DNA from 4 places in the Geodermatophilus sp. FMUSA9-8 genome. Region 3 is predicted to be linked to each of the others. Evidence: riboswitches for the same ligand, from Rfam matches in the RefSeq annotation. Region 3 holds a riboswitch; each other region holds the start of a gene.
What was found. A riboswitch is a leader RNA that binds a small molecule or an ion and turns the genes downstream of it on or off. The one in region 3 is predicted to bind cyclic di-AMP.
Positions count from the first base shown of each region.

Region 1: linked by a shared signal. The riboswitch ahead of WA616_RS14330 (C40 family peptidase) and the one ahead of WA616_RS07240 (hypothetical protein) in region 3 are both predicted to bind cyclic di-AMP.
Region 2: linked by a shared signal. The riboswitch ahead of WA616_RS23295 (hypothetical protein) and the one ahead of WA616_RS07240 (hypothetical protein) in region 3 are both predicted to bind cyclic di-AMP.
Region 4: linked by a shared signal. The riboswitch ahead of WA616_RS02415 (hypothetical protein) and the one ahead of WA616_RS07240 (hypothetical protein) in region 3 are both predicted to bind cyclic di-AMP.

Region 1 covers NZ_JBAGKE010000006.1:178,668-183,337, reverse strand. The annotation lists gene WA616_RS14345 (serine hydrolase domain-containing protein) at 1-501, opposite strand, end outside; gene WA616_RS14340 (DUF3817 domain-containing protein) at 517-834, opposite strand; gene WA616_RS14335 (hypothetical protein) at 943-1,494, shown strand; gene WA616_RS14330 (C40 family peptidase) at 1,532-2,656, opposite strand; cyclic di-AMP (ydaO/yuaA leader) riboswitch at 2,664-2,800, opposite strand; gene WA616_RS14325 (hypothetical protein) at 2,989-3,210, shown strand; partial or broken gene WA616_RS14320 (YhjD/YihY/BrkB family envelope integrity protein) at 3,259-4,077, shown strand; gene WA616_RS14315 (penicillin-binding protein) at 4,095-4,670, opposite strand, start outside.
Region 2 covers NZ_JBAGKE010000014.1:63,963-68,632, reverse strand. The annotation lists gene WA616_RS23300 (phosphoketolase family protein) at 1-1,371, opposite strand, end outside; cyclic di-AMP (ydaO/yuaA leader) riboswitch at 1,559-1,719, shown strand; gene WA616_RS23295 (hypothetical protein) at 1,971-2,606, shown strand; gene WA616_RS23290 (PIG-L deacetylase family protein) at 2,638-3,357, opposite strand; gene WA616_RS23285 (DoxX family protein) at 3,354-3,716, opposite strand; gene WA616_RS23280 (sulfite exporter TauE/SafE family protein) at 3,741-4,493, shown strand; gene WA616_RS23275 (SLC13 family permease) at 4,495-4,670, shown strand, end outside.
Region 3 covers NZ_JBAGKE010000003.1:24,636-29,305, reverse strand. The annotation lists gene WA616_RS07260 (hypothetical protein) at 1-247, opposite strand, end outside; tRNA gene WA616_RS07255 (tRNA-Asn) at 388-460, shown strand; gene WA616_RS07250 (hypothetical protein) at 659-886, opposite strand; gene WA616_RS07245 (hypothetical protein) at 998-1,414, shown strand; gene WA616_RS07240 (hypothetical protein) at 1,405-2,328, opposite strand; cyclic di-AMP (ydaO/yuaA leader) riboswitch at 2,619-2,774, opposite strand; gene WA616_RS07235 (TlpA family protein disulfide reductase) at 3,116-3,667, shown strand; gene WA616_RS07230 (cytochrome c biogenesis CcdA family protein) at 3,670-4,521, shown strand; gene WA616_RS07225 (hypothetical protein) at 4,579-4,670, opposite strand, start outside.
Region 4 covers NZ_JBAGKE010000001.1:494,042-498,711, reverse strand. The annotation lists gene WA616_RS02425 (serine/threonine-protein kinase) at 1-1,252, shown strand, start outside; gene WA616_RS02420 (DNA-directed RNA polymerase subunit alpha C-terminal domain-containing protein) at 1,278-1,880, shown strand; cyclic di-AMP (ydaO/yuaA leader) riboswitch at 2,057-2,198, shown strand; gene WA616_RS02415 (hypothetical protein) at 2,450-3,460, shown strand; gene WA616_RS02410 (ROK family transcriptional regulator) at 3,479-4,670, opposite strand, start outside.

The DNA of each region.
Region 1 (4,670 bases), on a different contig from region 3:
CCAGGAGCGGCCGCGCGCCCGGGCGACGAGCTCGCCGAGCAGGCCGAAGCCGAGGTTGGAGTAGTGGAAGCGCCGGGCCTCGCCGAGGACGACGTCGCCGCCGTCGAGGCCGAGCTCCTCCAGCGAGCCGCCGGGCACCCGCTCCCACCAGCCGCCGGGGCTCTCGGCCGACGCGCCGGCCAGGTGCGAGAGCAGTTGCCCCACCGACCGGTCGCCGAACGGCGTTCCGGGCACGTGGTCCTCGAGCGGGTCGTCGAGGCCGAGCCGGCCCTCGTCGCGCAGCCGCATCACGGCGACGGCGGTGACGGTCTTGCTGATCGAGCCGAGCCGGTACTGGACGTCGGAGTGCGGCTCGGCGACGTCGCCGCGGCCGGCGGACCAGGCCAGGCCGCCGTCCCGGACCACGCCGGCGACCAGGCTCGGCGCCCGCCCGTCGCGCTGCGCGCGGGCGGTGCGGGCGAGCAGGGTGCGGGCGGTGGCGGGCAGCACGGGCTCGGGCATGCCCGGAACCGTAGGTCAGGCGCGGGCGGGGACCGCCAGCCGCCCGGTGCGCACCGCCCAGCGCTCGAACAGCACGGTGGCCAGCGGCGGGATCGACGCGACGAGCGCGAGCAGCGTCGTCCAGCGCGACCAGCGCAGCACCCGGGCGGCGACGAGCGTGACGAGGACGTAGGCGACGAACACCGCGCCGTGGACCGGCCCGAAGACCTGCACGCCCACCTCGGAGGTCCCGGGCACGTACTTCACGTACATCCCGGCCAGCAGGCCCACCCAGGACAGCGCCTCGGCGACGGCGACGACGCGGAAGGCGAGCGCGACGGTGCGGGGGTTCATCGGTGCGGTCCTCGGGGTCGGGGTCGGGCTGGGGTCCGGAGGGTCCAACGCGGCGGGGCGGCCGGGTGTCCCGGACGGCGGTGTGACCTGGGTGGCAGGGTCGGCGCCGTGCGGGGTCTGGCGCGGCGGGAGTTCTGCCTGGTCCTGCTGCGCCGGATGGCCGACCTGCGGCCCGACCTCGTCGCCGGCGCCCTCCCCCGGCTCGGGGCCACCCGGGCGGAGGCGCACGCGGCGCACACCCGCTGGCAGGCGCTGCACCACGCGCCGCGGGCGCCGCGCGGGCTGGCGCTGCGGGCCGCCGTCCTCGGGCCGGCCGAGCGCGTCGAGGTGCGCCCGTTCGGCGACCTGGAGCTCGACGTGCGGCACTGGCCGCTGCCGCTGTGGCCGCACCTGCGCTGGGAGGTGGTGTCCACCGTCGAGGGCGCCGTGCTGCACGAGCACCTGGTGCGCGCGCCGGGCTCCCCGGTGCCGCCGGCCGCGGACGGGCGGCTGCGCGTCTGGGAGCACGTGGTCGCCGACGTGAGCGGCCTGCCCGGCGCGGAGGAGGCCGACCCGCAGGTGGTCACCCGCTGGGAGGTGCGGCTGCCCTCCGGCGACACCGCGGCCTTCGTGTGGGGGCTGCTGCAGGTGGTCCGGACGCGGCGGGGCCCCGGCACCTGAGCGGCACCGGGGCCCCGGGGTCCCGAGGGGTCCTTCGTCAGCCGATGCGGCGGGCGCCGGCGTAGCCGCCCATCGAGTCGATGCTCGCGACCTTGACGACGTCACCCGAGGTCGGCGCGTGCACCATCTGGCCGTTGCCGATGTAGATGCCCACGTGGCTCACCGGGCTGTAGAAGAACACCAGGTCACCGGGCTGCAGGTTCGCGCGGGAGACCGCGGCGCCCATCTGCGACTGCATGCGGCTGGAGTGCGGGAGGCTGATGCCGGCGGCGCGGAAGGCGTACTGCGTCAGGCCGGAGCAGTCGAAGGAACCCGGGCCGCCGGCCGCCCACACGTAGGGCTTGCCGCGCTGGGCCATCGCGGTGGCGACCACGGTGCCGGCGACGCCGCTGGCGGGCGCCGCGGCCGCGGCCGGGGCGGACTCCGCGGAGGACGAGGACGCCGACGACGGGGCGGCCGGCTCCTCGCGCTCCTCGTCGCGGCTGGCGCGCTGGCCCTCGGCGGCGTGCGCGGCCGCGGCGGCCTCGAGGGCGGCGCGCCGCTCCTCGGCGGTGAGCCGGGCGAAGTCGGCCTGGTACTCGGCGATCTGGCCCTCGAGGTCGGCCTGCTGGGCGGCGACGGCGTCGTACTGGCGCTGCGCCTCGGCGGCGTGCTCGGCGGCGGCGGTCTGCGCGGCGGTGGCGGCCTCGGTGGCGGCCGCGGCCTGGCCGAGCAGCTCGCCCTGGTAGCCGGCGACGCCCTGGAGCAGGGTGACGCGGTTGACGAACTCGTCGGCGTCGTCGCTGGTCATGAGGGCCTGGAGCGGGCCCATGGTGTCGCCGGTGTAGGCCGACCGGGCGATGCCGACGACCTGCTGGCGGGCGGCGTCGACGGCGGCCTGCGCCTGGGCGAGGGTCGCGGCGGCGGCCTCGGCGGCGGCCTGCTGGGCGCTCAGGGCCTCGCGCGCCTCGTTGAACTGCTCGGTGACGACCTCGAGCTCGTGGCCGCGGGCGGCGACCAGCTGGGCGGCCTCGGCGGCGGTGGCGGGCTCCTCGGCCTGCGCGGGGACGGCGCCCAGGCCCAGCCCGATGCCCAGGGCCCCGGTGAGGGCGAGGGCGGCGCGGCGGCAGCGAAAGCGGCCGGTCGCGGGCATGCCGGGGACAGACGTGCGCAGGGACGCCACGCGCCAGTTCTCCTCTTCCCAGGCCGCCTACCGGGTTAGCTGACGGGTTCGGGCGTGGACTCGCCCGGCGCGTGCGGACACGCGCTGCACCCCAGGACTGCGTTGGGTCCCCGGCCCGGCCTCCCGAAGGGGCGACCGGCTCGACGGCGTCCGCGGGGTGTCACCCAGGTTGGTGACGGAGCGCCCCGTTGGACGTACTGAGAGTAGGGGCCGTGACCGAGGCGTGACAATGGGTTTCTTGTAATTACATGGCTCACACCGCGGCCCGGGCGGGAGCAGGAGGACCGACCCCGCCGGTTTGGGACCGGCCCGGGACGTGTAGGAGTCTGCTCATGTCCTCCTCCACGCGGATGCGCCTCGCCCGCCCGCTCGTCGTGCTGGCCCTCCTCGGCTCGCTGACGGCCTGCGGCGACAACACCGACTTCACCCGCGGGCCGACGAACTGCGACTCCAGCGGGGAGAACGCCAGCAACGAGAACGACGCGAGCTGCCAGGAGACCGGGGTCAACCCGGGCAACGACGCGCCCACCACCGACGACAGCTCCGACGACTGACCGCCTCCCCGAGGGGCGTGCGGACGCGGCGGCTGGTGGCGTGACCCGGTGAGCCCCGGACGGACGTGGACGGCGGCCCGGCTGCGCGCCGAGTCCCGGGGGCTGCTCGGCGGCGCCCGCCGACGGCTGCTGGGCCGCGACCTCGCGCTGATCGGCGCCGGGCTGACGTTCTACGCCGGCATCGCGGTGGTGCCGCTGCTGCTCGTGGCGGTGCGGCTGACCGCGCTGGTGACCTCGCGGGACGAGGTCCGGGCGCTCAGCGCGCGGCTGGCCGAGCTGCTGCCCACCCCGCTGGGCGCGCCGGAGGCGGTGGAGCGCCTGGTCGCGGCCGGCGTCCGGGTGGACCTGCTCGGCTTCGTCCTGGCGCTGCTCCCGCTGTCGCTGTACGGGGAGGGCCTGCGGCGGGCGCTCATGCGGTTCAGCCGGCGGCAGGAGAACCTCACCGCCTGGCGGGGACGGCTGTCGGCGCTGCCCCTGGTCGTCGTCACCCCGCTGCTGCTCTACCCGCTGCTGCTCGCCGCGCGGGTCATGGCGGACCTGGCCCGGGAGGACGGCGTCGGGCCGGCCCTCGGCCGGTTCTTCGTCGGCTACTACACGGTGCTGTTCGTGCTCACCGTGCCGCTGCTGTGGGGCTTCGGCGTGGTGGCCGGCGGGCGGCACCGCTGGGGCGCGCTGGTCAGCGGCGCGCTGTTCACCGCGGCCTGCCTGTCGGGGTTCCTGCAGGGCTTCGTGCTGTTCCTGTCGCTGCCGCTGGACCTCGGCGCGCCGTTCGGCGGCCTCGACGCGGTCGGCGCGGTGGTCGCCATCGGCCTGTGGCTGTTCCTGCTGCACCTGGTGCTGCTGAGCGGCTGGCTGCTCACCCAGGCGCTCGACGAGCGGCTCGGTCAGCCCGCGGGCTGGCCGGGCCAGCTGCCGCCGCCTCCGGGCCAGCCCCCCTCGGGAGCGGGTGCACCGGGCGCCGGCGGGCCGGGCGCGGGCTCCGGCTCGGCGGGCGGCGGGCCGGGCGCCGGCTCGGCCGGTGGCGCCTCGGGAGCGGGCGCCGGCCCGGGATCGGGCGCACCGGGCCCGGGCGCCGGCGCCGGTTCCGCGGGCGGCGGCTCGGGCTCGGGGGCCGGCTCCACGTAGTCGCTGCCGTTGCTCACCCGGATCGACACGACCTGGCCGGGCACCGCGCGGCCACCGCGCGGCGGGCTCGTGCCGAGCAGCGTCCCCGGCGCCTCGTCGCTGTCGACACGCACCGTCCGGGGCTCGAAGCCGGCGTCGGTGAGCGCCCGCTCGCAGCCGCGGACGCTCGAGCAGCCGGGCACCGGGCGGGTGTTGCCGTTCATCACGGTCTCGTCGGCGGGCGGGAAGTCGCTGCTGCCGCGGGCGGTGAGGATGGGCTCCATGGCGTCGCGCCAGATCGTGGCGCCCTTGCCGCCACCGAAGCCGCCGACGTCCTCGTTGCGCTTGGGGTTGAG
Region 2 (4,670 bases), on a different contig from region 3:
CTCGGGCTCGCGCCGCGCCATCCAGGTGCGGTCGGTGGCCTCGAGCACCGCGCCGAGGCGGTTGGAGTTGTTCTCGTCGGGCGCGAAGACGCGGAAGGTCTGCGGGTTGCCGCGCATGACGTCGCGCAGGAACTCCCCGAGCACCCGGGTGGCCTCCACCGCGCCGGTACCGGGCTCGGGCACGGGGACGGCGTAGTCGGCGAACGCGGGCATCCGCAGCGGCTGCAGCAGCAGCCCGCCGTTGGCGTGCGGGTTGGCGCTCATCCGGCGCGGGCCCTCCGGGTGGAGGTCGCGCACGGCCGGGACGGGGGCGCCGGCGTCGTCGAAGAGCTCCTCGGGGCGGTAGCTGCGCAGCCACTCCTCGAGCACCCGCCGGTGGCCGTCGTCCTCGCGCGCGTTGGCGAAGGGCACCTGGTGCGAGCGCCACGAACCCTCGACGCGGTGCCCGTCGACCTCCGCCGGCCCGGTCCACCCCTTGGGCGAGCGCAGCACGATCATCGGCCAGCGCGGCCGCTCGGTGGCGCCGCCCTCCCGTGCCCGCCGCTGGATGTCGGCGATCTCGTCGAGGCAGCGGTCGAGCGTCGCGGCGAACTGCTGGTGCATGAGCGCCGGGTCGTCGCCCTCGACGACGTACGGCGTGTGCCCGTAGCCGCGCAGCAGGGCGTCGAGCTCGTCGGGCTCGATGCGGGCCAGCACGGTCGGGTTGGCGATCTTGTAGCCGTTGAGGTGCAGGATCGGCAGCACCGCGCCGTCGCGGGCCGGGTCGACGAACTTCGTGGCGTGCCAGCTCGCGGCCAGCGGCCCGGTCTCGGCCTCGCCGTCGCCCACGACGGCGGCGACGACGAGGTCCGGGTTGTCGAAGGCGGCGCCGTAGGCGTGCACCAGGGCGTAGCCGAGCTCGCCGCCCTCGTGGATCGAGCCGGGGGTCTCGGGCGCGACGTGGCTCGGGATCCCGCCGGGGAAGCTGAACTGGGTGAACAGCCGCTTCATCCCCGGCTCGTCCTGCGACACGTCGGGGTAGACCTCGCTGTAGGTGCCCTCCAGCCAGGCCGACGCGACCGGGCCGGGGCCGCCGTGGCCGGGCCCCATCACGTACATGCAGTCGAGGTCGCGCGCGGCGATCGCCCGGTTGAGGTGCGCGTAGACGAAGTTCAGCCCCGGCGTCGTGCCCCAGTGGCCCAGCAGCCGCGGCTTGACGTGCTCCGGGCGCAGCGGCTCGCGCAGCAGCGGGTTGTCCATGAGGTAGATCTGGCCGACCGACAGGTAGTTGGCCGCCCGCCACCAGGCGTGGATGCGGGTCAGCTCCTCCTGGGTCAGCGGCCCGACGCCGTCGGTCGCGGCGATCTCCTCGCGCGTGCTGGCCTCGGTCACCGTCGTCCTCCCGGGGGTGGTCGCGCTCGACGCCCCCACCCTGGCGGACCCGGCCCCGCCCCGCAGGTCGGTGCGACGGCCGGCCGCCCGCCCCACCGGAACTCCCCGGTCCCCGTTGCCGGGCCCCGCGGGCCTCCCTACGGTCGACCCGTCCGGACGGCCCTTCGCGCCCCAGCCGGGGTGATCCGCCCGGACGCCGCCGAGTCGCGGACCACGCCTGTGGCCGCGAGCCGGGGACCCACCGCGTCACCGGGGTGAGTCCCACCGCCCGGTCCTCCGGGAGGTGGGTAGGGCGACATCCCCGCCCGAACCCGTCAGCTGACCCGGTAGGCGGCCACGGGAGAAACGGAGAGCCGCGACACGGGGAGCGCCGTCGGCGCCTGCCCCGACGCGCCCCGCCCCCAGACACCTCGCCGCGGCCCGCGCACCCGCGCCGGCCGCCGCGCCTCCGGGATCCGGACCCGACCGGCCTCCGCACACGCCCCGCCCGGGCTGCCGCGTGCCGTCCCGGACCCCGTGCCCTCCCCTGCCCCGCGCCGGGTGCCTGCCGAGCAGACGGCGGGACCGCGCGGGGCCACACGACAGGAGCTCTCCTCGTCATGCGCAGACACGCCCTCCGCCGCACGCTCACCGTCGGCACCGCCACCGTCGCCCTCTGCCTGGCCGGTCAGTCGGCCGCCTCCGCCGACCGTCCCTGGGACGGCGACCGGCACGACCGGGGCGGCTGGTCCGAGCACTGGTCCGGCCGCGGCGACGCCGCCGCGGCACCCGCCCCCGCCGCCGAACCAGCAGCGGCACCGGCGGCGGCTCCCGCACCGGCGGCGGCTCCCGCAGCCGCGCCCGCCGCCGCGGCGGCCACCGCCGTCGTCGCCGTCGCCACGGACCTGACCGGGGCACCGACCCCGACGTCGACCGCCTACAGCGCCTGGGCGCCGCACGTGCGGCCGGCCGTCGCGGAGGTCACGCAGGCCTTCGCGGTGTCCACGGTCCTCACCCGGCCCGGGCACTCCCCGACGCAGCAGCTGGCCGCCGACTTCATGGTGTACGCCGACGCGGCGAAGGGGGACGCGGTCGCCCAGTTCGTCATCGACAACGCGACGCGGCTGCGCGTCGAGTACGTCATCTGGCAGCAGCGGATCTGGCTGGTCGGCGGGTCCGGCTGGCAGGCCATGGCCGACCGCGGCTCGCCGACGGCCAACCACAGGGACCACGTCCACGTGAGCTTCCTGCCGTGACGCCCGCCTGAGAGGTGGACGGCCGGCGCGCTCAGCCGGCGTAGAGCGCGAAGCCGGTCCTGCGCCGGCCGTCCACCTCCGGCGTCGCCATCTCGACCTGTCGCCGTGCCTGCTCCTCGACCGGGTCGTCCGACAGCGCCTCGAGGTAGCGGCGGTGCTCGGCGAGCGAGGCCACCGCCCGGTCGACGACGCCGGTGACGTCGACGGTGTGCGTCGCCCCGACCGGCGTGGCGACGGCGATCCAGCGCACGCCCCGCCACGGCTCCTGCCCGGCGAGCTCGGGGAAGATCCACTCGTTGGCGGCGTCGCCCACCGCGTCGACCACGGAGCGGCCGAGCGCCCGGTGGTCGGCGCTGTTCCAGTACGCCGGGGCCACGCCCGGCGGCGTCCACGTCTCGCCGAAGTGCATCGTCACCACCAGCTCCGGCCGGTGCCGGCGCATCGCCGCGGCCAGCGACCGGCGCAGCTCCAGCCCCTCGACGACCCGGCCGTCGGGGAACCCGAGGAACTCGACCTCCGAGACGCCGACCACCGCCGCCGACGCCCGCTGCTCCCGCTCGCGCAGCGGCCCCGCCTCCCCCGGCGGCAGCCCGGCGATGCCGGCCTCCCCGCGGGTGGCCAGCAGGTACCGGACGTCGCGCCCGGCGTCGGTCCACGCGGCGACGGCGGCCGCGCACCCGTACTCGACGTCGTCGGGGTGGGCGACCACGACCAGCGCCCGCGTCCAGTCGCCGGGAAACGGCTCGGTCACGCCCGGCCCCGGGCCACCCGCAGCGCCGCGCCGATCATCGGCGCCTGCAGCGGCAGCCGCAGCACCCCGGCGGCCAGCAGCGCCGGCCTCCCCCGCGCGATGCGGAGGTGGTGCAGGTGCGCCGGCACGAACGACGCCAGCAGCCCGGCCGCGGCCCAGCCTCCGGCCCGGCGGGTGGGCGGCGCGGCCAGCAGCGCGGCGGTGGCCACCTCGGCCACCCCGCTGCCGAGCACCCAGGAGCGGGCGTCGCCGAGCTCCGGGGGCACCAGCCACTCGTAGGTCCGCGGCCGCACCAGGTGCAGCACGCCGGATCCGCCGAGGGCGGCGGCCAGCCAGGTCGCCGGGGCGGGGAGGCGCATGGCGCCACCGTAGGCTCCCGCCCCGTGTCCGCCGCCGACCTGGTCATCGCCGCGGCGGTCTCCCTGCTCGCCGGCGTCATCAACTCGATCGCCGGCGGCGGGTCGCTGATCCTCTTCCCCACCCTGGTCGCGCTCGGCCTGCCCACCGTGGCGGCCAACGTGACCAACTCGGTGTCGCAGTGGCCCGGCTACCTCGGCGGGATGCTCGGCTTCCGCCGCGAGTACGCCGGCCAGCGCGGGCGGCTGGTGCGCCTCGGCGTCGTCGCGGTGCTCGGCGGCACGGCCGGCAGCGTGCTGCTGCTGACCACGCCGAGCGAGGCCTTCGACGTCGTCGTGCCGGTGCTCGTGCTGCTCGCCAGCCTGCTGCTGGCGGTGCAGCCGCTGCTGACCCGCCGGCTGCGCGACCGCGACGACGGCGCCGTGCGCGACCCGTGGTGGCTCTACGTCGCGCTGTTCCTCGCCACCGTCTACGGCGGCTACTTCGGCGGGGCGCTCGGCGTGATCCTGGTCGGGGTCCTCGGGACGGCGCTGCACCGGCTGGCGCTGGCCAACGCGCTCAAGTCGGCGCTGTCGGCGGTGACGGCGACGGTCACCCTCGTCGTCTTCGGGCTGTTCGGGCCGATCGCCTGGGAGGTGGTCGCGGTCGCCGCGCCGGCCAGCCTGGTCGGCGGGTTCGCCGGCGCGCGGATCGCCACCCGCATCCCCGCGACGCCGCTGCGGGTGCTCATCGTGGCCTTCGGCGTCGCGGTCTCGGTCTACCTGTTCACCCGCATCTGAGGTGACCGACCCGGTCGCGCTCGGCACCGCCGGCGTCGTGCTGGCCGCCACCCTCGCGGCGGCCACGGCCGGCACCCGCCGCGTGCCCCCGGCGGCGGTCGCCGTGGGGGGCGCGGTCTACCTGATGGCGGTCGGCGCGGTCGGGTTCGCCGCGGCCGAGACGGCGGTGCGCGGGGC
Region 3 (4,670 bases):
TGGTCCCGGTGCTGCGGGCGCTGAGCGCGCCGTCGCTGTCGGCTCCGGTGTCGCGGCCCATCTTCGACTTCACCGAGCTGACGACGTCGTCGGCGCGGGCCTGTGCCATGCCGGCCAGGCCCTGCAGCTGCGGGTTGTCCTTGGCGTCGGACCACAGGCCGACGATCTGCTCGTAGCGCTCGCGGCCGGCCCTCGCGCCGAGCACGTAGCCGGCACCGAAGCCGAGCAGGAAGGAGAACTTGGCCACGGGGACCTCCGGGTTCGAGACAGACACGGACCGGGTGATCACGCTACGGGCGGACGCTGCCGTCCGCGATCGGAGGAGCCTCCGCGGGACGTCCGGAGCCGTGCGGTACTCTCGACGGGCGCGCGGGTCGTCCCCGCCCGTCCCCCGTAGCTCAATTGGCAGAGCATGCGACTGTTAATCGCAGGGTTATTGGTTCGAGTCCAATCGGGGGAGCAACACCGCAGGTCAGCGTCGTGCAGGGCATCTCGAGCCCGGGTCCGCGACCAACTTACGACCAACAAATAAGCGGGCCGCCCGTGCCGTGGACGTTCCTCCCTGCCGGGGGGCCTTGGTGCTGGCGGGTGGACGGCCCGGCCTGTCGACGCCCCGGGCGGCCGACATGCTCGCTCCGTGGACGCGGGTGGCAGTGCCTCACCGCGTCCTGATGCGGACCCGATCCGGCGGCACGCTCGTGAGGTGGCGGCCCCAGCCGTAGTCGTGCAGCTGCCGCCAGGTGACCGCGGCACGCCAGCCGAACCCGTCGTCGCACAGACGCCAGGCCGACTGGTGGCCGGACCACCACCGGCCGTCGTTGTGCACCTCGACGTCGCGGGGCGGGTCGAAGCGGCGCTCGTCCAGCAGGCGGATGGGGACGGTCACGCGGACGGGTCTAGCCGCCGGCGCCGGCGGGCCACGCGCACCGACCCTCTGGTGTGACAGCACGTGACCGAACCGTGCCGAGAGTGCGGCGGTCCAGGGACGATGCGCACCGTGGCCTACCAGGCGTCGACGTCGCTGCCCTACGACAACCTCGGCCGGGCGACCGCGGGACTGCGGGCAGCGCTCCGCCACCGGGTGCTCGACGCCGGAGACCCGGGGCTGCTGGACTGGTCGACGCTGACCGTGACCGGTCCCGAGATCACCACCGACGATCTCGGCCGGCCCTGGTTCACCTGGACCGCCACCCGACCGGTCAGCCCCTGGCCTGCGGGTGAAGCGATCGGCGCGAGGCGCGCGCCGCAGTGGGCGCAGGGCCGGGGCCGGCAGGACGCGGGAGGAGGGGATACGTCGACGTGCGCGCACCGCGGGCCAGATCCCGTGCGCGCGATCCGGAGGGTCACCTCCTGGCCAGGATCACCGGCCGGACATCGTGGACGGCGTGCGGTCCCCGGCGGGGATCACTGGTAGTTCACGTGGACGTGGTCCATGTGGTTCTGCGTCGCGCTGCCACGGTCGGCCATGGTCGACCAGGAGCCACCCGGCGACTGCAGGATGCGCTGCCGGTAGATCAGGTAGTCGACGCCGAGCGCGTCCCAGTTGGCGATGTGGTACTGCACGATCGCGTTCCCCAGGGCGGTGTCGGAGAGCACCATGTAGTCCAAGGCCAGCCCGGAGGGGTGGCCGCCGGGGTCGGCCGCACTGGCCCGGGTACCGCCGATGGTGATGCCGTCCGCGCCGGGCACGTTGGAGACGACAGCGTCCGCAGCCGCTTGCGACTGCGGCTTCGCTGATCCCGCGGTGTTGGTGATCCGTGCGACCGCGGTCACGGCCGTGCTGGCGGCCACCGCACCGATGCCGGGCTCCTCGTCGGGGGCCTCCGACGCCGCCTGGGCCGACGCCGCGGCGGCGGCCTGGGCGGCGGCCTCGGCCTGGGCGGCGGCCTCGGCCTGGGCGGCGGCCTCGGCCCGAGCGGCGGCCTCGGCCCGAGCGGCGGCCTCGGCCTGGGCGGCGGCCTCGGCCTCGGCCCGCTGTCGCTCGACCGCAGCCTGGTCAGCGGCGGCCTGCGCCTGCTGGGCGGCGCTCTCCTGAGCCTCCCGGCTGCTGCGGCTGGCGGTCATGTCCTGCAGCGGCTCCAGATCCGGCGCGGCATTCGCCGGGCTGGACTGGCTGGAGAGGCCGAGGGCCTCGGCGACGCTGGCCGACTCCGAGGATGCGGCCCCGGCCTGCGCGGCCGGCCCCGTGCCGGTGAGGACGTTGACGAGGACCGCGCCGGCGGTGGCGACACCGAGGAGGAGGCCGGGACGGCGGCGGGCGATGACCGACCGGGCGGTCCGGCCGCGGCGCCCAGCGGCGCGGCCAGTGGTGGTGGTGCGGACGTCCATGAGTGGTGGTGCTCCGGGGTGTTCGGGCACAGCGGCGCGCGGGCGCGGCTGCGGGGAGGTCAAGCGGCGAGGCAGCGGCAGACCGCGGACGTCGAGCGGTAGGCAGGTGCTCCACGGGAACCGGCGGGGGCCGGTCGAGCGTGAGGCGCTCGGGCTGATGGGCCTGCATGGGGCGCTCGGCGCAGAGCGGCCGCGAGCGGTCAGATGCGCGGGCGCGGCCCGGTCCGGCAGAGGGGCTGGAGACGTCGTGGTGGTGCGGCGGGGCTCGGGCGCGCCATGCGGCAGCTCTCCGTTCTTCCGGTCGCCGCCTACCGAGTTAGCTGACGGGTTCGGGCGGGAAGACGCCCTGCGCACCCACGGGACATCGGGCTCCCCGGGAGCGATTCACCCCAGTACTGCAGTGGGTCCCCGGTTCGCCGGTGAAGGCGACTCGGCGGCGTCCGCTCGGACTCCCCGGAAGGGGCGTGTGGACCGATCGGACCCGGCCACGGTAGAGGCTGTTATCGCGCTGTGACAAACCGCGACCACGGAGTCGTTGGTGACCCACGTCGCGGACGAGGTGTCCGGCCGACGCACCGCTTGTCGCGGAACCACCGGTCACGCCGGCCGCCATCCCGGCGCTTTCATCGGTATGGAGCGATGTTAGCATGGCTCTGCGGGGCACCTGCGGACCTGGGAGGCGCTGTCCGTGCCGCTGAACCAGCGGCTAGCTCTACGCAGTGGGAGCACACCCTTGTTACCTAGGACTCTGAGCCGGCGTGGCGTGCTGGTGGCCGCAGGTGCCGGCGTGGCTGCTCTACTGCTCGGTTGCTCGGGCGGCTCATACGCCGGTGCGGACGCGGGACCTGAGCTCGGCGAGTTCGACTTCACCGAGGCGACGCCGTTGGGCCAGCTGGTCCCCGGGGAGGCCCGTCGGTCGGCGCCGTCGTTCACGGGGGAGCTGCTCGACGGCTCCGCTTTCGACTCTGCCTCACTGGTCGGTGACATCGTCGTGATCAACTTCTGGGGCTCATGGTGTACGCCGTGTCGGGTGCAGACCCCTGAGTTCCAGGCGGTCTACACCGAGGTCGCCGAGCGGGGTGTGCAGTTCCTCGGCGTCAACGTGAAGGACCAGCGCCAGCTGGCGCGGGCCTTCGTCGACACCGTCGGGGCGACCTACCCCTCGCTGTTCGATCCCGCGGGCGAGGTCGCCCTCGCCTTCCGCGGCTTCCCGGCCAACGTGGTGCCCACGACGATCCTGCTCGACCGCAGCAGCCGCGTAGCAGCGGTCTACGTCGCGGCCGTGCCGGACGAGGACCTGCGCGCCGCCCTCGATGGGTTGCTGGCCGAGGAGGCCTGAGCATGGATGACCTGGGCGCGACCTTCGCCGGCATCGTCACCGATGGCTCGCTGCTGCTGGCGGTAGCGGTAGCTGCCCTCGTCGGGCTCATCAGCTTCGCCTCGCCGTGCGTGCTGCCGCTGGTGCCTGGCTATCTCGGCTACGTCGCAGGCCTCACCGGCGCCAACGCCGGTGGGCGCCCGACTGCTCCACCGCCGACGACGGCCGAGGGCGCGTCGTCGGGCCCTCGCGCTGTGACGACCGCAGCGTCCACCGAGCGCCGCGGCGACCGGCGACGGGTGCTGGCCGGCGCGATGCTTTTCGTAATCGGCTTCAGCGTCGTCTTCGTGTCCTTCGGTGCGCTCTTCGGCGGCCTGGGGCGGTTGCTGCTCGAGTGGGCGCCCGTGCTCACCCGTGTCATGGGTGTCGTCACCATCGTCATGGGCCTGGCCTTCCTGGGCGCCTTACCCTGGCTGCAGCATGAGCGGCGCCTCCACCACCGTCCGCGGGCGGGGCTGGCGGGCGCGCCGGTCCTCGGCGTCGTGTTCGGTCTGGGCTGGACGCCGTGTCTGGGGCCCACGCTGTCGGCGGTCAACTCCCTGGCCTACACCGAGGCCTCGGCGGCTCGCGGCGCCGTCTTGGGCCTGGCCTACTGCGTCGGCCTCGGGGTGCCCTTCCTGCTCGTGGCCCTGGGTGCCCGCCGGGCGCTGACCTTCTCGGCCTTCGCGCGGCGTCATGCCTCGACGGTGATGCGCATCGGTGGCGTGCTGCTGGTCGTGTTGGGCGTGCTGCTCGTCACCGGCTGGTGGGACGGCGTGATGATGTGGCTGCGTTCCTGGCTGGCGGCCACCGGGTTGGGCACCTCGGTGGTCTGACCGACCCGCTGCCCGTGGATGGAGGCGCCCGGCGCCATGGTGCCCGATGAGGCGGGGTCAGTGCGGCTTGTCGGCGGTGAAGCGCACGGCTTGGCGACCGATCGTCGGGCGGACCCCGACGGCCTGAAGGCCGGCCCGCGACAGGGCCG
Region 4 (4,670 bases), on a different contig from region 3:
CACCGCGCGCTACATGTCGCCGGAGCAGGCCGCCGGCGGGCGGGTGAGCCCGGCCAGCGACGTCTACGCGCTCGGCCTGGTCGGCTACGAGTCGCTCACCGGCCACGCGCCCTTCGAGGGCACCAACCCGGTCGCCGTGGCGCTCAAGCAGGTGCGCGAGCAGCCCGAGCCGCTGCCCGAGGACGTGCCGCCGGTCGTGCGCTCCCTCATCGGCGCGGCGCTGGTGAAGGACCCTGCCGAGCGGCCGGCCGACGCCGACGCCTTCCTCACCGCGGTCCAGGAGACCATCGAGGAGACCTCCGGCCCGACCGCCGTCGGGGCGGGCCCGCCGACCGGCCCGGTGCCCGCCCTCCTGCCGGTCGGCGACGACGTGCGGGAGCCGCCCGCCCGGCGCCGCGGCGTCCTGCTGCTGGCGCCGGTCCTCGCGCTGGTGCTCGCCGGCCTGCTCGCCGTGGTGCTGTGGCCCGGCGGCTCGGGCGGCGGGCAGGCCCCGGCGCAGGCCGCCGAGTCCTCGACGCCGTCGGGCGGGAGCGCCGCCGCGGCGTCGTCCGTCGTGCTGACCGCCGGCGACCACGTGGGCCGGCCGGTCGAGGACGTCGCCGCCGACCTCGCCGCCCTCGGCCTCACCGTCGCCCGGGAGACCGAGCAGACGACGGCGGTCGCGCCGGGCACCGTCGCGGCGCTCGACCCCGTCGGCGTCCCGCTGCGGGCCGGCGACCGCGTGACCCTGTCCGTCGCGGCCGCGCCGCCCGCCGCCGGGTCCCCGGCCGGGCCGGTGCCCGCCGAGGACACCGCACCGGCGCGGGAGCCGGCGCCGTCGGACACCGCCGCCCCGGGCAGCGGGTCGGCGACCGCGCCGGCCGCCCCGTCCGCGACCACGCCGCCGGGGCCCGCCCCGTCACAGCCGGCGGACACCGGGGCCGCGCCGTCGGGGGCGGGTGAGTCCGCGCCGGCCGGGTCGGCGCCGGGGGAGTCGGCGCCCGCGCCGGAGGAGTCCGCTCCCGCGCCCTCGGACCCGGTGGAGCCCTCGCCGACGGAGCCGGAGGACTCGGCACCGACGGCCCCGGAGTCGTCCGAGCCGGTGGAGCCCGAGCCGGTGGAGCCCGCGCCGTCGGAGCCCGCGCCGTCGGAGCCGGAGGCCCCCGCGTCGGGGTCGCCGGGGTCCCCGGGCTCGTCGTCCGCCCCGTCGGCGGGCTCGTCCGGTCCGGCGTCGGCGGGTGCGCCCGGCCCGGACGCCGGTGCGGGCGGCTGACCGGCGCCGACTAGGGTCCTCCGCCATGCCGACCAGGTCGCCGGGCGCGCCGGCGGGGACGATCGCGACGCTGGACCTGCCCACCCGCGCGGTCACCGCGCTGACCCGCGCCGGCATCACCGACGTCGTCGCGCTCGCCGGCCTGTCCCGCCGGGAACTGGCCGCCGTCCCGGGCCTCGGGCCGGGACTGGTGACGGCCATCCGCCGGGTCGTGCCCGAGCCGCCGGCGCAGCTGCCGCTGCCCTCCGAGGACGACGGCGGGCCCGCCTCGCCGGAGATCCCGTCCTTCGCCTCGCTGCGCGACCCCCGCCGGCGCACCGCCTTCGACCTGCTGGTGCCCGAGGCCCAGGTCGAGGCCCCGGCCGAGGCCCTCCTCGCGACCGGGGAGGACGCCGGGGCCGCGGGCGCCCCGGAGGACGACGCGGACCCCGGCGACGACGAGCCCGAGCCGGCCCCCGCGTCCCCGCGCGCGACGACCCCCCGGGCGACGGCGCCCCGCCCGGCCGAGTACGCCGACCTGCTCGCCTTTGGCGTCCGGGTGGCCCGGTCCGCCGTCACGCTGCCCGCCCGGCTGGCCGTCTGGTCGGTGCGCACCCAGGCCGACCTCCTGCGCCGCCTGCTGGGCTGACCCGGCACGGCGCGGGCCCACGGCGCAGTCGCACGGGGAACCGGCGACACGCCGACGGCGCGCGCGACGCTCGTCACGCCGGACCGGCGCGAGATTGTCACGGGGCGATAACGACGTCTACCGTGGCGCCGTCCGACCGGTCGTCACGTCCCCGTCCGGGGAGTCCGGGCGGACGCCGCCGAGTCGCCCTCCGGGGCGAGCCGGGGACCCACCGCACCACTGGGGTGAATCCCGCGGGGCCGGACACCGTCCGCCCGCAGGTAGGGCTGCTTCCCGCCCGAACCCGTCAGCTGACCCGGTAGGCGGCCATCGGGAGAACGGAGAGCCGCCGGATGGCGCGCGCCCTCAGCACGACCGCACCACCCCCGCGCCGGCTCCGCCGCACCGGGGTGCGCCCCCGGATCTGACCGCCCCGGCCGTCCCCGACGCCGGTCCCGCGACCGCCCGGCCCCGCCCGGACGCCGGTCGCCGGCCGACCGCGTCCCGCGGACCGCCGGAGCCGCCCGCACATCCGCCCCGCCGTGCCCGCCACCGGGCCGCGAGGCCGCACCCCTGGAGCACAGCCCCGCATGGACGCCCCCACCGCCGAGATCCGCACGCCGGAGCCGGCCGCCCCCACCGCGGAGATCGCCGTCCCCGCCGCGCCCCGCGGCGCCGCCCGGACCGCCCGCCGCGCCGCCCGCCCCGCCCGACCGGCCGCCCGCCGCTCCGCCGTCCGCCGCCCCGGGCTGCTGCTCGGCGTCGCCGCGGCCGGCGCGCTGGCCGCCAACCTGCTGCTCACGCCCGACCCGGCCGCCGAGGCGCAGGCCGGCACGTCGGAGTCGTTGAGCGTCGCCCAGGCGCTGGGGCTGTCGGCCGCGACCGGTCCCGCCGCCACCGAGCCGCAGGCGGTGCAGCCGCAGGACATCGCGGAGCTCGGCCAGGTCGCCGCGAGCCGCGGCAGCCGCGAGGCCGCCGAGACCGCCGCCCAGCAGGCGCAGGCCGGCGCCGACCAGGCCGTCCGCGACGCCCAGGCCGCCGAGGCCGCCCGGCTCGCCGCCGAGGCCGAGGCCGCCCGCGTCGCCGCCGAGGCCGCCGCCGCCGCGGAGGCCGCGGCTGCCGAGGCGGCCGCCGCCGCGGAGGCAGAGCAGGAGTCCGCCGCCGCGTCGTCGTCCGGGTCCTCGTCGTCCGCCTCGTCGTCGGCGTCGTCGTCCGCCACCGGGACGACGGCCTCCCGGGTGGCCCGGATCAGCAACACCTCCGGCCCGGTGCGCTCGGTGGTGCAGGCCGCGGCCGACGCCGTGGTGAGCAACGTGCCCGGCGCCGCCTCGATCACCCTCGGCGGCACCCGGCCCAGCGCGGCCGACCCGGGCGGGCACCCGTCGGGCCTGGCGCTGGACTACATGGTCCTGTCCGACGCCGCCCTCGGCGACGCGATCGTGCAGTACCACATCGACCACTGGTCCGAGCTCGGCGTCGACTACCTCATCTGGGAGCAGCGGATGCTGTCCTCGCCGGGCGGCTCGTGGTCGCGCATGGAGGACCGCGGCGGCGTGACCGCCAACCACTACGACCACGTGCACGTCAACTACCAGGGCTGAGACCCGGAGCCGGTCCGCTCAGGCCGGCAGCCAGCGCACCGGGTCCTCGAGCACCGCGTCGAGGGCCCGGAGCGCCGCGCCCGTGGCCCCCGCGGCCGGCACCGCACCGCCGGCGTCGACCACCGGCCGCCGCCAGCGGGCCGACAGCACCCGGCGGGCCAGGTGCTCCTCCAGGCGCGGGCGCAGCAGGCCGGTGAGCTCGGCGAGGTGCCCGCCGAGCACGACGGTCGGGATGTCGAGGACGTTCACCACCCCGGCCAGGGCCACGCCCAGCGCCCACGCGGCGCCGTCGACCGCCGCCCGCGCGGCCGGGTCGCCGGCCTCCGCGCGGGTGCGCAGCTCGCCGGGGCCGGCGTCGGCGGGCACCCCGGCCGCGGCGAGCAGCGCCAGCCGGCCGGCGTAGCGCTCCAGGCAGCCGGTGGACCCGCACGGGCACGCCGGTCCGGCGGGGTCGACGCAGACGTGCCCGATCTCGCCGGCCCAGCCCGAGCTGCCGGTCATCACCCGCCCACCCAGCACCGCGGCGCCGCCGATGCCGATCTGGCCAGACAGGTAGACGAAGTCGCGGTGCGGCCCGGGGCGCCCCGGCGCGTCCTCGGCGACGCTGCGCGCGGCCAGGTCGGCCTCGTTGCCCAGCGCCGGCACCAGGTCCGCGGGGAGGGCGCCGGCCAGCAGCTCGGCCGGGCACACCCGCGACCAGCGCAGGTTCGGCGCGCGCAGCAGCAGCCCGCGGCCGGCGTCGACCAGGCCGGGCAGCGCCAGCCCCGCCCCGACGACGCGGGTGCCTGCGGGCAGCGCGCCCAGCACGTCGGCGGCCAGCCCGCCCAGCAGCGACAGCGCGGCGGCCGGGTCGCTGTCGCGCAGGTCCTCCTCGCGCAGCCGCTCCGCGAGCACCCGGCCGCGCAGGTCGAGCACCCGGACGGCGACCAGGCCGGCGTCGACCTGCATGCCCAGGCCCGCCGGCCGCGAGCCGGGCGCCAGCGGGGTGGCGGGGCGGCCGCGGCGGGCGGCGGGCCCGCGCTCCACCTCGTCGAGCAGGCCGCCGGCGACGAGGTCGTCGACCAGCCGGGCCGCCGTCCCGCGGGTGGCGCCGAGTGCCGCGGCGACGCCGGCCCGGGACAGCTCGCCGGGGTCCGCGCAGACGGCGCGCAGGACCAGCCCCAGGTTGGTCGCGCGCAGGGTCGACTGCCGGGCACCGCTGGGGGTACGG